2 linked regions of the Gemmata obscuriglobus genome follow. The protein of the gene in region 2 interacts with the protein of the main gene of each other region in a pairwise test. Links are inferred from orthologs where the notes say so. Each region holds a gene or a part of one and is shown on either strand. Other genes may lie near its edges.

Evidence for each region. Proteins that work in one complex are often made in the same cells at the same time.
Region 1: the proteins of GobsT_RS36340 (region 2) and dnaE interact in binary tests that used the Escherichia coli proteins (3 or more experiments, as listed by UniProt). The link is inferred for Gemmata obscuriglobus from one-to-one orthologs.

Annotation. Positions count from the first base shown.
Region 1 is NZ_CP042911.1:788,082-796,929, reverse strand. Bases 1,263-6,686 are described here. They hold dnaE (DNA polymerase III subunit alpha), read right to left. Parts: upstream 6,317-6,686; coding sequence 1,463-6,316; downstream 1,263-1,462. Other genes in these bases: GobsT_RS03385 (hypothetical protein), read left to right, coding at 6,440-6,686; crcB (fluoride efflux transporter CrcB), read left to right, coding at 1,263-1,422. Outside these bases: GobsT_RS03400 (hypothetical protein), read left to right, coding at 1-946; more of crcB, read left to right, coding at 1,006-1,262; more of GobsT_RS03385, read left to right, coding at 6,687-6,961; GobsT_RS03380 (hypothetical protein), read right to left, coding at 7,402-7,860; GobsT_RS03375 (hypothetical protein), read left to right, coding at 8,014-8,211; GobsT_RS03370 (CotH kinase family protein), read left to right, coding at 8,272-8,848. UniProt on the Escherichia coli protein: DNA polymerase III is a complex, multichain enzyme responsible for most of the replicative synthesis in bacteria. This DNA polymerase also exhibits 3' to 5' exonuclease activity. The alpha chain is the DNA polymerase catalytic subunit.
Region 2 is NZ_CP042911.1:8,762,893-8,769,238, reverse strand. What follows is about bases 1,667-4,588. They hold GobsT_RS36340 (pyridoxal phosphate-dependent aminotransferase), read right to left. Parts: upstream 3,776-4,588; coding sequence 2,558-3,775; downstream 1,667-2,557. Other genes in these bases: GobsT_RS36335 (sensor histidine kinase), read right to left, coding at 3,994-4,588; arsB (ACR3 family arsenite efflux transporter), read left to right, coding at 1,667-2,400. Also shown: GobsT_RS36360 (alpha/beta hydrolase), read right to left, coding at 1-109; GobsT_RS36355 (ArsR/SmtB family transcription factor), read left to right, coding at 257-664; GobsT_RS36350 (arsenate reductase ArsC), read left to right, coding at 824-1,219; more of arsB, read left to right, coding at 1,294-1,666; more of GobsT_RS36335, read right to left, coding at 4,589-5,358; GobsT_RS36330 (hypothetical protein), read left to right, coding at 5,559-6,346. UniProt on the Escherichia coli protein: Shows aminotransferase activity with methionine and histidine as substrates, and to a lesser extent also with phenylalanine.

The sequences.
Region 1 (8,848 bases), 8.0 Mb from region 2 along the record:
GCCGGACGGCACGCCCGTCCGCACCGCACGGAACCCGAACAACACGGTCGTGCTCGAAGCGCACGACGGCAAACCGTTCCCAGCGTCCGTTCACGGCGCGGTCATGGTCGAGGCGTTCGAGCTGCCGAAGGGGACCGAGTCGCGCTCCGTCGCCGCAACGGTGCTCCAGGTGTGGCCCGAGCCGAAGCTGTCGTGGCAGTCCAACGCCGACGTGAAGGTCGCCCACGCCGCGGACGCCGAAAAGCGGAAGGTGATCCCGGACTTCACCCCGGCGGCCGTGCCCCAGATCCAGCGGCTGCGCGGCGGCGGGGTCGTGGTCGTGCGCAACCCGGACGGGTCGATCACGGTGGTCAACCCGAACGCACAGAACCCGCTCGAGGTCGGGCCGAACTTCACGCCTAACGCCCGCCAGTCGCTGGTCAAGTTGAAGACCAACGCGAGTTCCGCGAGCGAGCTGACCGGCTCGGTGTACGGCCTCACGCGCTCGGGCGTGGAGGCGCTGGCGGCGGTCGCGCTCGACGGCGACAAGACCGTCAGCGGGCGCGGGGTTTCGGGCGTCGACTTGACTGCCACCCCGCGCACCGACGCGAAAGGCAAACGGTTCGTGGACGTGAGGACGGCATACGAGCCGCTCCGGGTGCAGCCCGCCCGCGTAAGCGACGAACTGCCCGGCGCGAAGCTCAACGCGGCCGGAAGCAACTCCAGCGTTCTGGGCGTCCGCATCACCGACGCCGACGGCAACGTGTTCGACCTCGCGCTGCCGAGCCAGCAGAGCGGCTTCGACCCGTCCGGGCGACAGATCGTCGCCCGGTTGACGCTCGAACTGCTCGACGGCAGGGAGGCGCCCCGCGCCCCCGCAACGGTCACCTTCTGGGGCACCTACACGCGGTCGGTGGAGGTGCCGTTCGTATTAAAGGATGTGCCGCTCGCTGGTGGGGCAAAGTAGTGCGCGGCGTCGTGCTCCGCAAGCGGGGGCGCCGGTCGCCCGTAACACGGAACCGCAACGTGGAACTCGGAACCTGGCTGCTGGCGTTCGTGACGCACCCGGCGGTGCTGCTCGCGGCGGGCGGCGGCGCCGGAGCGAACGCCCGCTACTGGCTCGGGCTGTACGTCCGCACGCTGCAAGGCGAGGTGGCGTTCCCGTGGGCCACGTTCGCCATCAACGCTTCAGGGTCGGCGATCCTCGGGCTCGTCGCGGCGGCGTTCCTGAACCACCCGGACGAGTCGCGGAAGAGCTGGTACCTGTTCCTGGGCACCGGGTTCTGCGGCGGGTTCACCACGTTCTCGACGTTCAGCCTCGAAACGCTCCAGCTCCTGCGCGCCGACCGCCCGGTGACGGCCGCGGTGTACGTGCTGGGCTCGGTCGCGGCCGGGCTGTTCGGCGTGTGGCTCGCGATGCGCCTGGCGGGCGGCCGGGCGTAACAGAACGCCCCCCGGGGCCGCGGCCCCGGGGGCAACGGGCTCAGCGCGAGAAGATCACGGACCCCTGGCCGAGCAGCATTTCCAGCTCTTCGAGCTTCACCGCCGCCGGGTTCACCTTGTACTCCTCGCTCATCTTCAACTGGACCTGCTTCCCGTTACCGTCGCGGATGCTCAGGTACACCGGGCACGGCCCCCGGTACCGCTTCAGGATCACGCTGACGGCCTCGAGCTTGCGCAGGTCCTCGTCGACCTCGGAGTACGCGACCTTCAGCACCAGGCTCTTGGTGAACTCGGTGCGGGCCTCCTCCATCGTGATGAGCTTCTTGACCCCGAAGTCGGGCTCGGCCCGGTCCGGCGCCCAGTTCAGCACGCCCTCGAAGATCGCGACCGTGTCCGAGCTGACCAGCTCGCGGAACCGCGAGTACTCGTCGGACCACATGATGCACCGCACGGACCCGGTGAAGTCCTCGATGCGGAACATGGCGTACTTGCGACCGATGTTGCGGCCCTTGTTCGCGGTGCGCACGTCGAGGTTGGTGATCATCCCGGCGATGCGCGCCTCGGTGCCGTTCTTCCCGCCCTTCGCGAGCACCCCGCAGTCGTGGGTGCGGAACCGGCGCAACTGCTCGTCGTGCTGCGCGAGCGGGTGGCTCGAGATGTAGAACCCCAGCGCCTCCTTCTCGAACTTCAGGCGCTCGGTCTCGGGCCACTCGGGCACGTCCGTCAGGCCCTGGTTGGTGGGGCCGGCGTCGGCCGCCTCCTCCACGTCGTCGAACAGTCCGGTCTGCCCCTTGCGCTTCTCGGCGGCGCGCTGGTCGGCCACCGCGTACGCCTTCGCGACGGCGGCGAACTGCGCCGACCGCTTCCCGAACACGTCGAACGCCCCGGCCTGGATCATCCCTTCGACCGCCGCCTTGGCGATGATGCGCCGGTCGACCCGCTCGCAGAAGTCGAACAGGTCCTTGAATTTCCCCCCCTCGTTGCGCGCCCGGACGATCTCGAGCGCCGCGCCGCGCCCGACCCCCTTGATGGCCGTCAGGCCGAAGATGATGCGGTTGTTCAGCACGTCGAAGTCGGCCATCCCGCGGTTCACGTCCGGCGGGAGCACGTCGACGCCGAGCCGGCGGGCGTCGGAGATGTGGTCGATGAACACGTCGCGCTTGTTGCCGTCGTCGATCTCGCTCGACAGCAGCGCGGCCATGTACTCGGCGGTGTAGTGCGTCTTCAGGTACGCGGTCTGGTACCCGATCTGCGCGTACGCCGCGGTGTGCGAGTTGTGGACGATCAGCCCGTTCGCGACGAAGTTGTGGTCCTCATCAACGGTCAGGTCGTAAGTGTCCTGAACCCCGGCGTACTCGATCGAAACGACGCGGTCCCAGAACACGTCCGAATCGGCGACCGCCGCGAGCCGCTGGGAGCCGAAGAACGCGGCCAGTTTCGCAATCGTGGCGCGCCGGAACCCTTTTTTGCCGGGCGCGGGGGTGCCGTAAAATTCCTGCGTCGAAACGTCGGATTGTTGCTCCAGTTCGTCCCAGGTCAGCCCGCGCGCGCGGCGCCCGTCGTCAACCCAGGCCCGAACTTCGAGCGGCACGGTGTCCTTGCTCGTGAGCCCGCGCGCCGTGGTCGCAACGTGCTCCCGGAGGATCGTGACCGCGTGCTCGCGCCCGAGGCAGTGGGGGGCGATGCGGTCGAGGAACGCTTCGGCCGCGCCGTCGCCGATCAGGTGAACCGTGAAGCCGGGCTTCAAGCCGCCCTTGTACTTGAACTGCTTCTCGTGAATCCGGCCCACGATGCCGAGGCGCAACAGCAGGTGCTGAACGTCTTGGGCCAACCGGCGCGACGAGGTGGCGTAGAACGGCACCTTCAGGGTGTCGTTCGCGATGAACCCGTCGCCCGCCCAGAGCCGACCCAAGAACAGTTCGAGGTCGGAGTCGCACAGCCGGAACACGTCGTGCGGAACGAACTTCTCGGTCGCCGTCTTGCCAAGAATGCCGAGCCGTTGCGCCCACACGAACGCGCCCGAGCGCGTCGGCGGGGCCAGCAACGCGACGGCCGCGTCGCGCTCGGCGCGCGACTTGAGACGGGTGTCCCGCCCGGTGTTCGCCCGGACTTCGAGGTTCCGGCGGTTCGGGCGCGCGTACACCTTCGCCACGGTGTCCGGGAACTGACCGATCGCGCGCGCGAAGTCGTCGATCAGCACGCGGTCGTTGCCGTAAAAGTAGAGCGTTGTCGGGTGGCAGGTGTTGCCCTCCGACAGCAGCCCGGCGAGCGCGACGATTTCGTGTTGCGGCCACGTCCCGGCCGACGGCACCGCAAGGCGGCGCGGGGCGGCGATCCGGTCCCCGGGCTTCAGCTCGCCGAGGTTCTTCCAGCCGTCCAGCACGCGGAACGGGTGGTTGTCGGTCGCGGTGATGCTCTTGCCGAGTTCGGTCGTGAGCCGGTACACGCGCTTGCGCCCGTTCCACACAACGTCGGTCACGGGGCGCGGGCGGAGCTTACTGTCGGCGCCCAGCGCGTGAACGGTGACCGCGCGGCGCGACTCGAACAGCTCGCCCACGGTAACGACCGCGCCCGTTTCGGCGTCCGTCACTTCGGTCCCCGCGACCACACACTTGTTGAAGCCGTACCCGCCGAACTTCACGATCAGCTCGAAGATCTCGTCCGCCTTTTCGGCCTCCAGGCCGCGCTCCTTCGCGCCGGTCACGAAGTCCACTTTGCGGGCGTTGATGATCTCGAAGTTCTTCTTGCTGATGGCCTTGATGCACGCGTACGCTTTCGCGAGCTCGATCCCCCCGAGCTTGTTCAGGATCCGCATGATCTGTTCCTGGTAGACCATCACCGCGAAGGTCTCACTCAGCACCTCTTCCATCACCGGGTGCGGGTAGAACGGCTGCTTCCGCTTGTTCTTGCACTCCACGTACTCGTCCACCATCCCGCCCTCGAGCGGGCCGGGGCGGTACAGCGCCAGCACCGCGATCAGGTCGCGGATGTTGTCCGGCTTCATGCGCTTCAGCAGCTCGCGGATGCCCTCGCTTTCGAGCTGGAACACCCCCTTCGCGTCGCCGCGCTGGAGCAACTGGTACGTGGCCTCGTCGGTGAGCGGGAACTTCGTCGGCTCGACCGTGATGCCGCGGGTCTTCTTGATGAGCTTCACGCAGTTGTCGAGGACCGTCAGGTTCCGCAACCCGAGGAAGTCCATCTTCAGCAGGCCGACCTTCTCCAGGATGCCCATTTCCCACTGGGTGGTCATCGTGGTCGTGTCGTCCGAGCCCTCGTCGCTGCCGCCCTTCTTGGGCGGCCGCTGGACCGGCACGTAGTTCGTGACCGGGCCGTTCGCGATCACCACCCCGGCGGCGTGCTTGCCCACGTTCCGGTTCGCGCCTTCTAACTTCAGCGCGATGTCCACGACCTGCTTGATGCTCGGGTCCTGGTCGTACTCGCGCTTGAAGTCGGGGGACTCGTCCAGCGCCTCCTGCAGGCTCTTCGAGATGGCGCCCTTCATCGGCACCAGCTTGCACAGCGCGTTCATGCGGTCGGGCGTCTGCCCGAGCACGCGGCCCACGTCCTTGAGCGCGGCCTTCGCGGCCAGCGTCCCGAAGGTGCCGATCTGCGCGACGGACTCCTCCCCGTACTTCTTCTTCACGTAGTCGATGACCAGCTCGCGCCGGTCCTGGCAGAAGTCGATGTCGATGTCGGGCGCCTCGGACCGGTTCGGGTCGAGGAACCGCTCGAACAGCAGGTCGTACTCGATCGGGCAGACGTGGCTCATGTACAGCAGGTAGCAGACGATGGCCCCGCACCCGGAGCCGCGGGCCGTGCAGGGGATGCCCTCCTCGCGCGCGAACCGGACGAAGTCCCACACGATGAGGAAGTAGCTCGAGAACCCCATCCGCGCGATGATGCCCAGCTCGTGGTCGAGGCGCTTGCGCACGGCCTCGGACGCCTTCCCCTCGTACCGCTCCTCCATGCCCCGCTCGCACAGCTCGCGCAGGTACTGCTCGGGGGTGCGCCCCTCCGGGGTGGTGAACACCGGGAAGTGCCGCTTCTTGAAGTCCAGGTCGATGTTGACCTTGTCGGCGATCTCCTGGCTGCGCGCGACCGCGTCCTGGTAGTTGGGGAACAGCCGGTACATGTCCTCCGGGCTGCGGACGAAGTACGGGTTGGGCATCCGCTCTTCGGGGTACTTCTTCTTCCGCGGGTCGTGCATCTGCCGCGTGTTGATGCAGAACAGGATGTCGTGCGCCTGGGCGTCCTCGGCGCACAGGTAGTGCGCGTCGGCGGTGGCCACGAGCGGGACGCCGAGCCGGTTCGCGATGTCCGCGGCCACGGGCGTGCACTGGTCCTGGAGCCCGATCCCGTTGTTCTGGATCTCGATGAAGTAGTTCTCGCCGAACACCTTGCGGAACCACTTGGCCGTCTTCTCCGCCTCCTGCGGCTTGTCCTTGATGATGTACTGGTTGAACTCGCCGGCCAGGCACCCGCTGAGGCAGATGAGCCCGTCCTTGTGGGCCTCCAGGATCTGGCGGTCGATGCGCGGGTTGCGGTAGAACCCTTCCAGGTACGCGCTGCTGGACAGCTTGATGAGGTTCTTGAACCCGGTCTCGTTCTGGGCCAGCAGCGTGAGGTGGGTCGAGAACCCGAGCTCGCCCTTGCTGTCGCGGTCGAGGCGCGAGCCGGGGGCCAGGTACGCCTCGTACCCGATGATGGGCTTGATGCCGCCCTTCTTGCACTCCATGTAGAATTCGATGGCGCCGTACAGGTTCCCGTGGTCGGTGATCGCGACCGCGTTCATGCCCAGTTCTTTGGTCTGCTTCACCAGCGGCTGAATGCGGTTGAACCCGTCCAGCAGGCTGTAGTGGGTGTGCAGGTGCAGGTGGCAGAAGCACTTCGCCATGCGTGGTTACCGTCGCGGTGAGGGCGTGAACATTCGAACAAGACCGGTTACACTGTGGTTATACCCCCGGCGCGCGCGGGACGGAAGGTGAGCTAGCGGGCGCCGGTGCGAGGAGAACGAACGATGGTTCAGTTCACGCGCCGCGCGCTGGGCGGCGCTCTGGCGCTCGCGGCGTGCGTTGTGTCGGGTTGTGCGGACGCGCCGGAGTTCGTCTCGACGGTGGACAAGTTCAAGGTGAAGTTCGGGATCGCCCCGCAGACGAGCGACCGGGTCGTTGGCGGCACGCGGTCGGTGACGTACAAGGTCGAGACGTCGGACGGCGCCCGCTCGGTCACGGTCACGGAGTTGCCGGTGAAGGGCGACGAGCCGCCGGAATTCGTCCCCTGGGTGCTGAACTCGGCGAAAGGCGATCTGATCCGCGCCGCGGGCGGCAAAGAGGAGTCGAGCGGTTCGCACGTTCTGGCCGGTAAGTACGCCGGGCGCGAGTTCTCGGCGTCGATCACGCAGCCCACGCGGGGGGCGATGCGGGCGCGGATCTGGGTCGTCGGCCCGCGACTGTATCAGGTGATGGTGATCGGCACCGACGCCTACGTACAGTCCGACCTCGCGAACGAGTTTCTGAACTCGTTTCAGCTCACGGAGTAGGTGCGCGAAAGCGAGCCTCAGCCAAGAACACGAACCGGCTGTTGGTGTCCGTTCTGGTTTCGTCTTTGTGGCACAGACATTCCTGTCTGTGCGGCCTTCTCACGCCACACAGACAGGAATGTCTGTGTCACAAGAAACAGACAATACCAGCCGGACCGGGAATAAGAACACGCGGCGGTATCAAACGCACGCGGCGCCGTGCGACCACGTCCCGCCTGAGGCGAGACCGCAGCACCAAAGCTCAATGGAGAAGCCGAGAAGATTTTGACAGGATCAACAGGATTGAAGACCGATCAATTTCAAATCCTGTTGATCCTGTTGATCCTCTCAAAACTTGCTTTCGTAAGCACGGAACCGACATGGGCCTGCGCGGCATCATCCGTGTTGCGCTGGCCTCACTGAGGCCAGCTACAGAAATACAGAGCAACCAACGTGGCGCATCAGTCGCGGCGCCAGGGGATCTCACGCATCTCACGCCGCTCCTTGTTGCGGCGGCTGATGCCGGGGGTGTACGGCGGACGGGGCGGCGGCGCCGGGGTCTTTACGAAGAACGCCTTGATCTTCTCGGACAGCCGGTCGAGCGCGTCCGGCGGTTGGACCGGTTGACCGTCCGGGCCGACGAGCGGCGCCACCAGATCGTTCGGGCTGAAGCTGCTCCCCTTGAAGGCGTCGTAGGGGTGGTTCGGGTCGTACGGCCGCTGCTGAGCGTTGCCGGTAATCGCCTGACCGACGGGCGGCGCCACCTGGGGCAACCGGTTACCAACCGGGTTCAAGTTTCCGCTGTACGAGCCGACCACCTGACCCGGTGTCGAGAAGCCGGTCGAGCTGTTCTGAGCTGTGGTGCGCCCTGTTACCGCCACCGCGCACAACACACCCGCCGCGAGCACAATGCGCCGCATGACACGCCCCCCCCGAGCTATTCGGCCCCAATGCCGGCGGATATGCCGTCATGTGTCTCCCGCGTCAAGGGGCTACCGGGTGATTCTTCGCGCGGGTGCTACCGGAACTTACGCATCTCGCCCCGACCGCCGAAACCGTTGTGAGCCCTCAATTTGGCAGTAGGACTAAGTCAAGCCGTCGCGCTCGCCGCGCAGATGTACGAGTCGCGCGACTTCGGCGCGATGCCGGTTCTGGCCGATGCGCTTCAGGACGCCGGGTGTGACTCCGACGACATCCTGAACCACTGCCGCGGCGACGGAGTACACGTGCGCGGGTGCTGGGTGGTAGACTTGGTACTGGGCAAGGAGTGACGCCACGAGCGTCCCGCTCCCGCAACGCGACCTTCCCCCGATTCTCCGCGAGCAACACATATGACCGACCGGCTCCCGATGCTCCTTACGTGGCTGCTCGTCACCGTCGCCTCACCCGTCTTCGCTCAACCGCCCACCGATACCCCGCGCAAAGCGGACGCTGCGGTAAAGCCGCTCGCGGTTGGGGAGGCGCGTCACGAGCCCGTCGCGCCGAGGCCCGGGGTGCCGGTGTTGGTGACCGCGAAGCTGCCGGCCGACGTGACGAAGGTCACCCTGAAGCTGCAAGCGGTCGCGCCGGGGAAGTACGTCCGCAAGGCCGACGCCGAGTACGAGAAGGACTGGACCGACCTCCCGATGCGGGACGACGGCAAGGAGGGCGACGAGAAGGCCGGCGACGGCGTGTTCAGCGTTCGGGTGCCGGCGACGTATCAGAAGCACCGGTGGCTGCTCCGCTACCGGGTCACCGCGACCGACGGGGCGGGCAAAGCCCTGCGGTTCCCGGCGGCCGACGACACCTGCCCCAACTTCGCGTGGTGGTGCAACGCCGGCCCCGCGACCTGGACCGGTTCGCGCGAGCCCGGAAAGGTGCTGCCGCTGGCGTTCTCGGCGGCGTTCCTCAACACGCTCCAACCCTTAC
Region 2 (6,346 bases):
ATTTGCGCCCGTAGATCACGTCCTCCGTGCGAACGGGGCCGTCCTGGCCGCGCGCAGTGGGTACAAGGGCGAGAGCCGCGAGCGCGGCGAGAAGGGAGCGGGAGAGCATTGATACACGCCTGGGGGTTACGAGCGGGTGAAACCGCTCCGATGATACACGGCGGTGGGATCAACAGGTAGCGCGTCAAAACCCGTAAGATGCCCTTGTCACCAATACACGATGTCGTGTATAAATGGGGTGTAAGGGGGACCACAATTGCAACAAAAACACCAGACCAAAACCGAGGTCACGGAGAATTGTTGTCCGCCACGTTCTGGCTTGAAGAGCCGGCCCCTTCTTTCATTCGTTCAGGGCGTGAAAGTGGCGGGGCTGTTCAAATTGCTTGGCAACGACACGCGCGTCCGTTTGCTTCATCACATCGTCCGCAGCGGCGAGGCCAACGTGACCGATCTGGCCAAAGCTCTCGGGATGAAGCCGCAGGCGGTCTCAAATCAACTCGTCAGGCTCTCCGACACAGGCATGATTGCCGCCCGTCGGGACGGTAACAACGTGTTCTACCGCGTGGTCAACGGGTGCGTCGCCCCTCTTTTGGATCTCGCCCTTTGCCTGATGGAAGAGGGTGGCGATTCGGCCGCTTCGGCGGCGTGTCGTGTCGAAGATTGAAGCGGTCGTGCGCGAAACGTACGGGGCGTCGCGGCGCGTGGGCTGAGCGGAGAGCACGCGGGCATCCGGGCGGTGCCGTGCGGCAGTCAAGGGGCCGTGAGCGGGTGTATGGACTGGTTGACGTGTGTAGGTGGGATAATTGTTTCCGCAGGGGGCGTCATGGCGGGGCAGAAGCGTGTGCTGTTCGTGTGTGTGGAGAACTCCAACCGCAGCCAGATGGCCGAGGCGTTTGCCCGCCTCCACGGCGGGGCCGGCGTGGAGGCGAGCAGCGCCGGCTCGCGGCCGTCGGGTCGGGTGAACCCCCGCGCGGTCGAGTTCATGAAGGAGGTCGGGTACGACCTCACGACCCACACCTCGAAGTCGCTCGCCGACTTCAACGGCCAGAACATCGACGTGGCCGTCACGATGGGCTGCGGCGACGAGTGCCCGCACGTCCGCGCCGGGCGGCGTGAGGAGTGGCAGATTCCCGACCCCAAGGAGATGCCGCCCGAGCGGTACCGCGAGGTTCGCGACCTCATCGAGCGCAAGGTGAAGGACCTACTCGCCTCGCTCTGACACACTGCCTAGCTGACGGAACCGGTCCCCAACTTTGAACTCTGGATCTTGTTTCGCACGCCTCCGGAGCACGCATGACGACTGCGGAAACGCCCCCCCTGCCGGCGCCTATCGCGGCCGGCCCGAAGCGGCTCGGCGCGTTCGAACGCTATCTGACCGTTTGGGTCGTGCTGTGCATGGCCGTCGGCGTGCTGCTGGGGCGCATCCTGCCGGCCGTGACCGACGGGCTGCGCGGATTAGAGTTCGGGTCCGGCAGCCAGATCAACGCGCCGATCGCGGTGCTGATCTGGCTGATGATCGTGCCCATGATGATGAAGATCGACTTTTCGTCTCTCGCCGGCGTCGCCCGCCGGCCGAAGGGGCTGGCCGTCACACTGTTCGTGAACTGGGCGGTGAAGCCGTTCAGCATGTTCGCGCTGGGGTGGCTGTTTTTCCAGGTGCTGTTCCTGCCGCTCATCGGCGAAGAGTTGGCGAAGCAGTACACCGCCGGTGTCATCATCTTGGCCGCCGCCCCTTGTACGGCGATGGTGTTCGTGTGGAGTTACCTGACCGACGGTGACCCGGCATACACGCTCGTGCAAGTGGCGGTGAACGACCTCGTCATGCTGGTGCTGTTCGCTCCCGTTATCGGGCTGCTGGTCGGCGTGTCCGGGTTGGCCGTGCCGTTTCAGGTGCTGCTGACCGCCGTGGCGGTGTTCATCGTGGTGCCACTCGCCGCCGGCGCGGTCGCTCGCGTCGCGCTCGTTCGGGCACGCGGTAAGGAGTGGTTCGAGGGTACACTGCTGCCCCGGTTTCAGCCGCTCGCGGTGACGGCCCTGCTCGGCACGCTGGTGCTCATCTTTGCGTTTCAGGCGAATAACATTCTCGCGCACCCGCTCCACGTCGCGTTGATCGCCGTTCCGATCCTGATTCAGGTGTACGGTAACGCGTCGCTCGCCTACGGGCTGATGTGGTTGTTCAAGGTGCCGCATAACATCGCCGCGCCTGGTGCGCTGATCGGGGCGAGTAACTTCTTCGAGCTGGCTGTCGCGACCGCCATCGCGTTGTACGGCCCGGGCTCGGGGGCGGCGCTGGCGACCGTGGTCGGGGTGCTGGTCGAGGTGCCGGTGATGCTGTCGGTGTGCGCCGCGTGCAACCGAACACGCGGCTGGTTCGCCTCAGCGGAACCGCACCGGCACTGATACCGAACTTGGTCCAGCGCGGTGTGAAGGTGACCGACGCGCGCCAGGTGCCGCGAATCCAAGGCTGCCGAACGCGTTTGCTACGTTGGCGTTTCGCCTAACCCTTAGGCCGATCGCGCGCCGCGCTCCGCGGACAACTCGCGCGACCGCGGTGGAGTTAATCGGTTAGCTTCTCGCGCAGCCCGAGCAACCGTTCGCCGGCCGCGTGCAGCGTCTCGTCGCGCTTGGCGAACATGAACCGGACCAACTTCCGGCCTAACTCCTTCGGGTCGTGGAAGCTGCTCCCGGGCACACCGGCCACGCCGACCGTTTCGATCATCCGCCGAACGAACGACACGTCGTCGAGGTCGCTCAGCGCGGAGAAATCGGCCATGACGTAGTACGCCCCGTCGGGCGGCAGCGCCCCGAACCCGGCCCGCTCCAGGTACGGCAGGAACAGGTCGCGGCGGTGCCGGTAGTGCTCCCGGAGCCCGTCGAAGTACGACTGCGGCAGCCCCAGCGCCGCGGCCCCGGCCACCTGGAGCGGGTGCGGTGCGCCGACCGTCAGGAAGTCGTGGGCCTTGCGAATCCCGGCCGTGATCGCCGCCGGCGCGACGCAGTACCCCAACCGCCACCCGGTTGCGCTGAACGTCTTCGACAGCCCGCTGATCGTGACCGTGCGCTCCGCCATGCCGGGCAGCGAGGCGATGCTGACGTGCGGCCGGTCGGTGAAGTTGATGTACTCGTAGATCTCGTCGGAAATCGCGACCGCGTCGAACTCCCGGCACAGGCCCGCGATCGTCTCGAGTTCCGCGCGGTTGAACACCTTGCCCGTGGGGTTGTTCGGGGTGTTGATGATGACGGCTTTGGTTCTCGGGGAGAACGCCGCCCGCAACTCGTCCGGATCGAAGCCCCACGTGTCCCGCGCGGCCGGTCGCCCGGAAGCCCGAGCGTCACCGCCGCTCCACGCCGGGGCGCGGAGCGGCACCCACTTCGGGGTGGCCCCGGTGAGCTTCGCGTCCGGCCCGTAGTTCTCGTAGAACGGCTGGAAGATCACCACCTCGTCGCCCGGGTCGACGAGGGCCAGCATGGTGGCCATCATACACTCGGTCGCGCCGCAGCACACCGTGACGTGCTCGTCGGGGTCCGCCCACGGGAGCCCGTTAAAGGCCCGCATCTTGGCCGCGATCGCCTGCCGGAGCGGCGCGATCCCCCACGTCACGGCGTACTGATTGAACCCGTCGCGGATGGCGCGGCACGCCGCCTCTTTGATTTCGTCCGGCGGGTCGAAGTCGGGCATCCCCTGGCCCAGGTTGATGGCCCCGTACCGCTGGGCGATCCGGCTCGTCTCGCGGATCACGGACTCGGAGAAGTGCTGAACGCGGCTCGCGAGCATGTGGACCTTCGTTGCGTGGTGGTGCGAGGCGCGACCGGGCGCCTCACTCAACTGGTATCGGCTCCCGTGCCGGTGGGAGCTGACAGAGTAAGCCGCGACCGCGGGCCGATAAGGCTTCCGGGCCACCGGCCGCACTGCGCGGGCCGTCCGGAAAGCCGGAGTCGGCCAGCGGTTCGGCGCCGCGACCGCCAGCCGTTTCCGCCCGCGCCGGAGCGGGGCTATCCCGGCAACTCGATCGTGAACACGGTGCGGTCGCCCGCCCGCGCCCACGCAACGCGCCCGCCGTGCGCGTCGGCGGACTGCTTCGCCACCGCCAGCCCCAGGCCGATGCCCTGCTCCTTGCCGGTCACGAACGGGTCGAACAGCTTCTCCGCAATCGCCGGGGGCGGCCCCGGTCCCGTGTCGCTCACCTCGACGCGCGCCGCGCCGGACGCGCGGGTCAGTCGGACGCGCACCGCCCCGCCGGGGCCGGCGGCCTCGACCGCGTTCCCGATGACGTTCCCGAACAGGTGCGCGAGCTGCGTCGGGTCGCCCGTCACGACCACCGGCTCGGCGGCCGGCTCCCACTCGATGGTCGTGCCCGCGTGCTGGCACTGGGGCTTCAGCAGGCTCACGGACTGGCCGATGAGTTCCCCGAGGTCGCACGCCTTGCGTTCCGCTTGGGGCGGCTTCCCGAGCGCGAGGAACTGGCGCAGGTTCGATTCGATGCGGGCCAGTTGCCGGAGGGCCACCCGGAGGGGCTCGGGGTCGGCGCCGGGGTTCTCCGCGAGGAACAGCTCCACCGCGAGCTTCGCGCCCGCCGCGGCGTTGCGGAGCTGGTGCGCGAGCCCCCCCGAGAACTGGCCCAGCACCTGGAGCCGCTCGGTGCGCTGGAACTCCTCCTGAAAGGCCGCCAGGCGCCGGGCCATCTCGTTGACGGCGGCGCCGAGGTCGCGCAGCTCGTCGTCGGGGCCGCTCAGAGGCACCGGGCGGAAGTCGCCCGCCGCGATGGGCCGGGTGCGGGCGCCGAGGGCGCGGACCCGGCGCACCAGGCGCGACCCGAACGCGAACGCGAGCACCACCGCGACCACCCCCGCGCCGCCCAGGAACACCAGCGGGCGGACGGCGTCGGCGACCGCGGAGCGGCGCAACGATTCGGGGAAAAAAATATAGAGGTCCCCGCGCCGGGGCTGGGGCTGCTCGCGCAGCGCGACCCGCAGGCACCGGTACTCCTCCCCCGCGACCACCACGGACGGCCCGAGCTGCGGGCCGTCCGCGGCGGTCGCGGGGACCGCCCGGGGGACGCCCGTCGGGGGCGGTTGCGGCTCGCCGAACGTGGAAACCGTTTCGCGCGGCAGCTCGCCGGCCGGGACGAACATGAAGTGCGCCCCGGAGAACCCGCGCATCTGCTCCAGCACGGGCCGGGTGAGGGGGAACGTGCTGCGGGGCTCGTCGAGGGTGCGGACGATGGCCCACTGCTGCTGCGCGAGCTGCCGCTCGGCGTGCCGGGCCGCGTGCGCCGCCGCCCACGCGGTCGCCGCCGCGTCCCCGACGAGGAGCAGCGCCAGGGGGAGCAGCAGCCGGTAGCGGAGCGACAGGCGCATCGGGGCACGGTTCCGGTTCCGGGCACCCGCTTCGGCCGGAGAACCGGACGAACCGCGCGGGTGCCCGTGCGGTGCGTAGAATGGACCACTCGGCGCCACATTGGCACGCTTCGGGGCTTTCGCGCCCCGCGATGTTGTTTTATGCTGGTAGAGTTCCGGGGCGCTGGCCCCGGCCCGACTGAGTAAGGAACGCACGGCGGATGGACGGCATCTTTCACGAACTGTCCCGCAGAACCGACCCGGCCAAACTGCTCGGCTACCTGAACTTCTCCGACGGGCGACCGGATCCGCGGTTCCAGAAGGGGTTCGCCGACGCCGGGGCCCGCCTCTTCGAGAGCGGGGACGCGGCGCCGTGGCGCACGCTCATGGCCTGGCTCACCCACGAACTCGGCGCCTTGGAGGCCGGCGGGTCGGCCGCGTTCCGCGACCCCGCCCAGGCCCGCGCCGCGCTCGACGCCGCGCTCGTGCGGCTGCCCGCGGCGTACCGCGCGCACCACGCCGACCAGCTCGCCCACCAGCCGGACGCGACCCTGTTCGGGCCGTTCTTCCTCGCCCGCTGCTGCGAGGCGGTGCTCAAACAGGGCGGCCCGTGGGACGAGCCCGACCGGGTCGTCGCCGGCGCGCTCAACGCGCTCAACGACTACGTCGGGTACCGCCCGATCGCGATCCTCGAGACCCGGCCGAACACCGAGTACTACCCCCACGAGAAGGTGCGCCCGGTGCCGCTGGCCCTGGCCGGCGCCGGGGTCGCCCCGGGCGCCTACGCCGACATCGTCCGGCCCGCGCTCAAGCTGCTGGAGGAGACCGACCCGGCGCTGCTCGAGGAGGCCAGCTTCGACCCGAAGCGGCTCGACGAGCTGGCGTTCGACCCGCGGGCGCACGACCACTTCCACCCGGTGAACAAGCGGCCCAACGTGCTGTTCGGCGAGTGGGACCCGCACACCATCGACGGCGCCGGGTACTTCCGCCGGTTCGTGCTGCGGCAGAT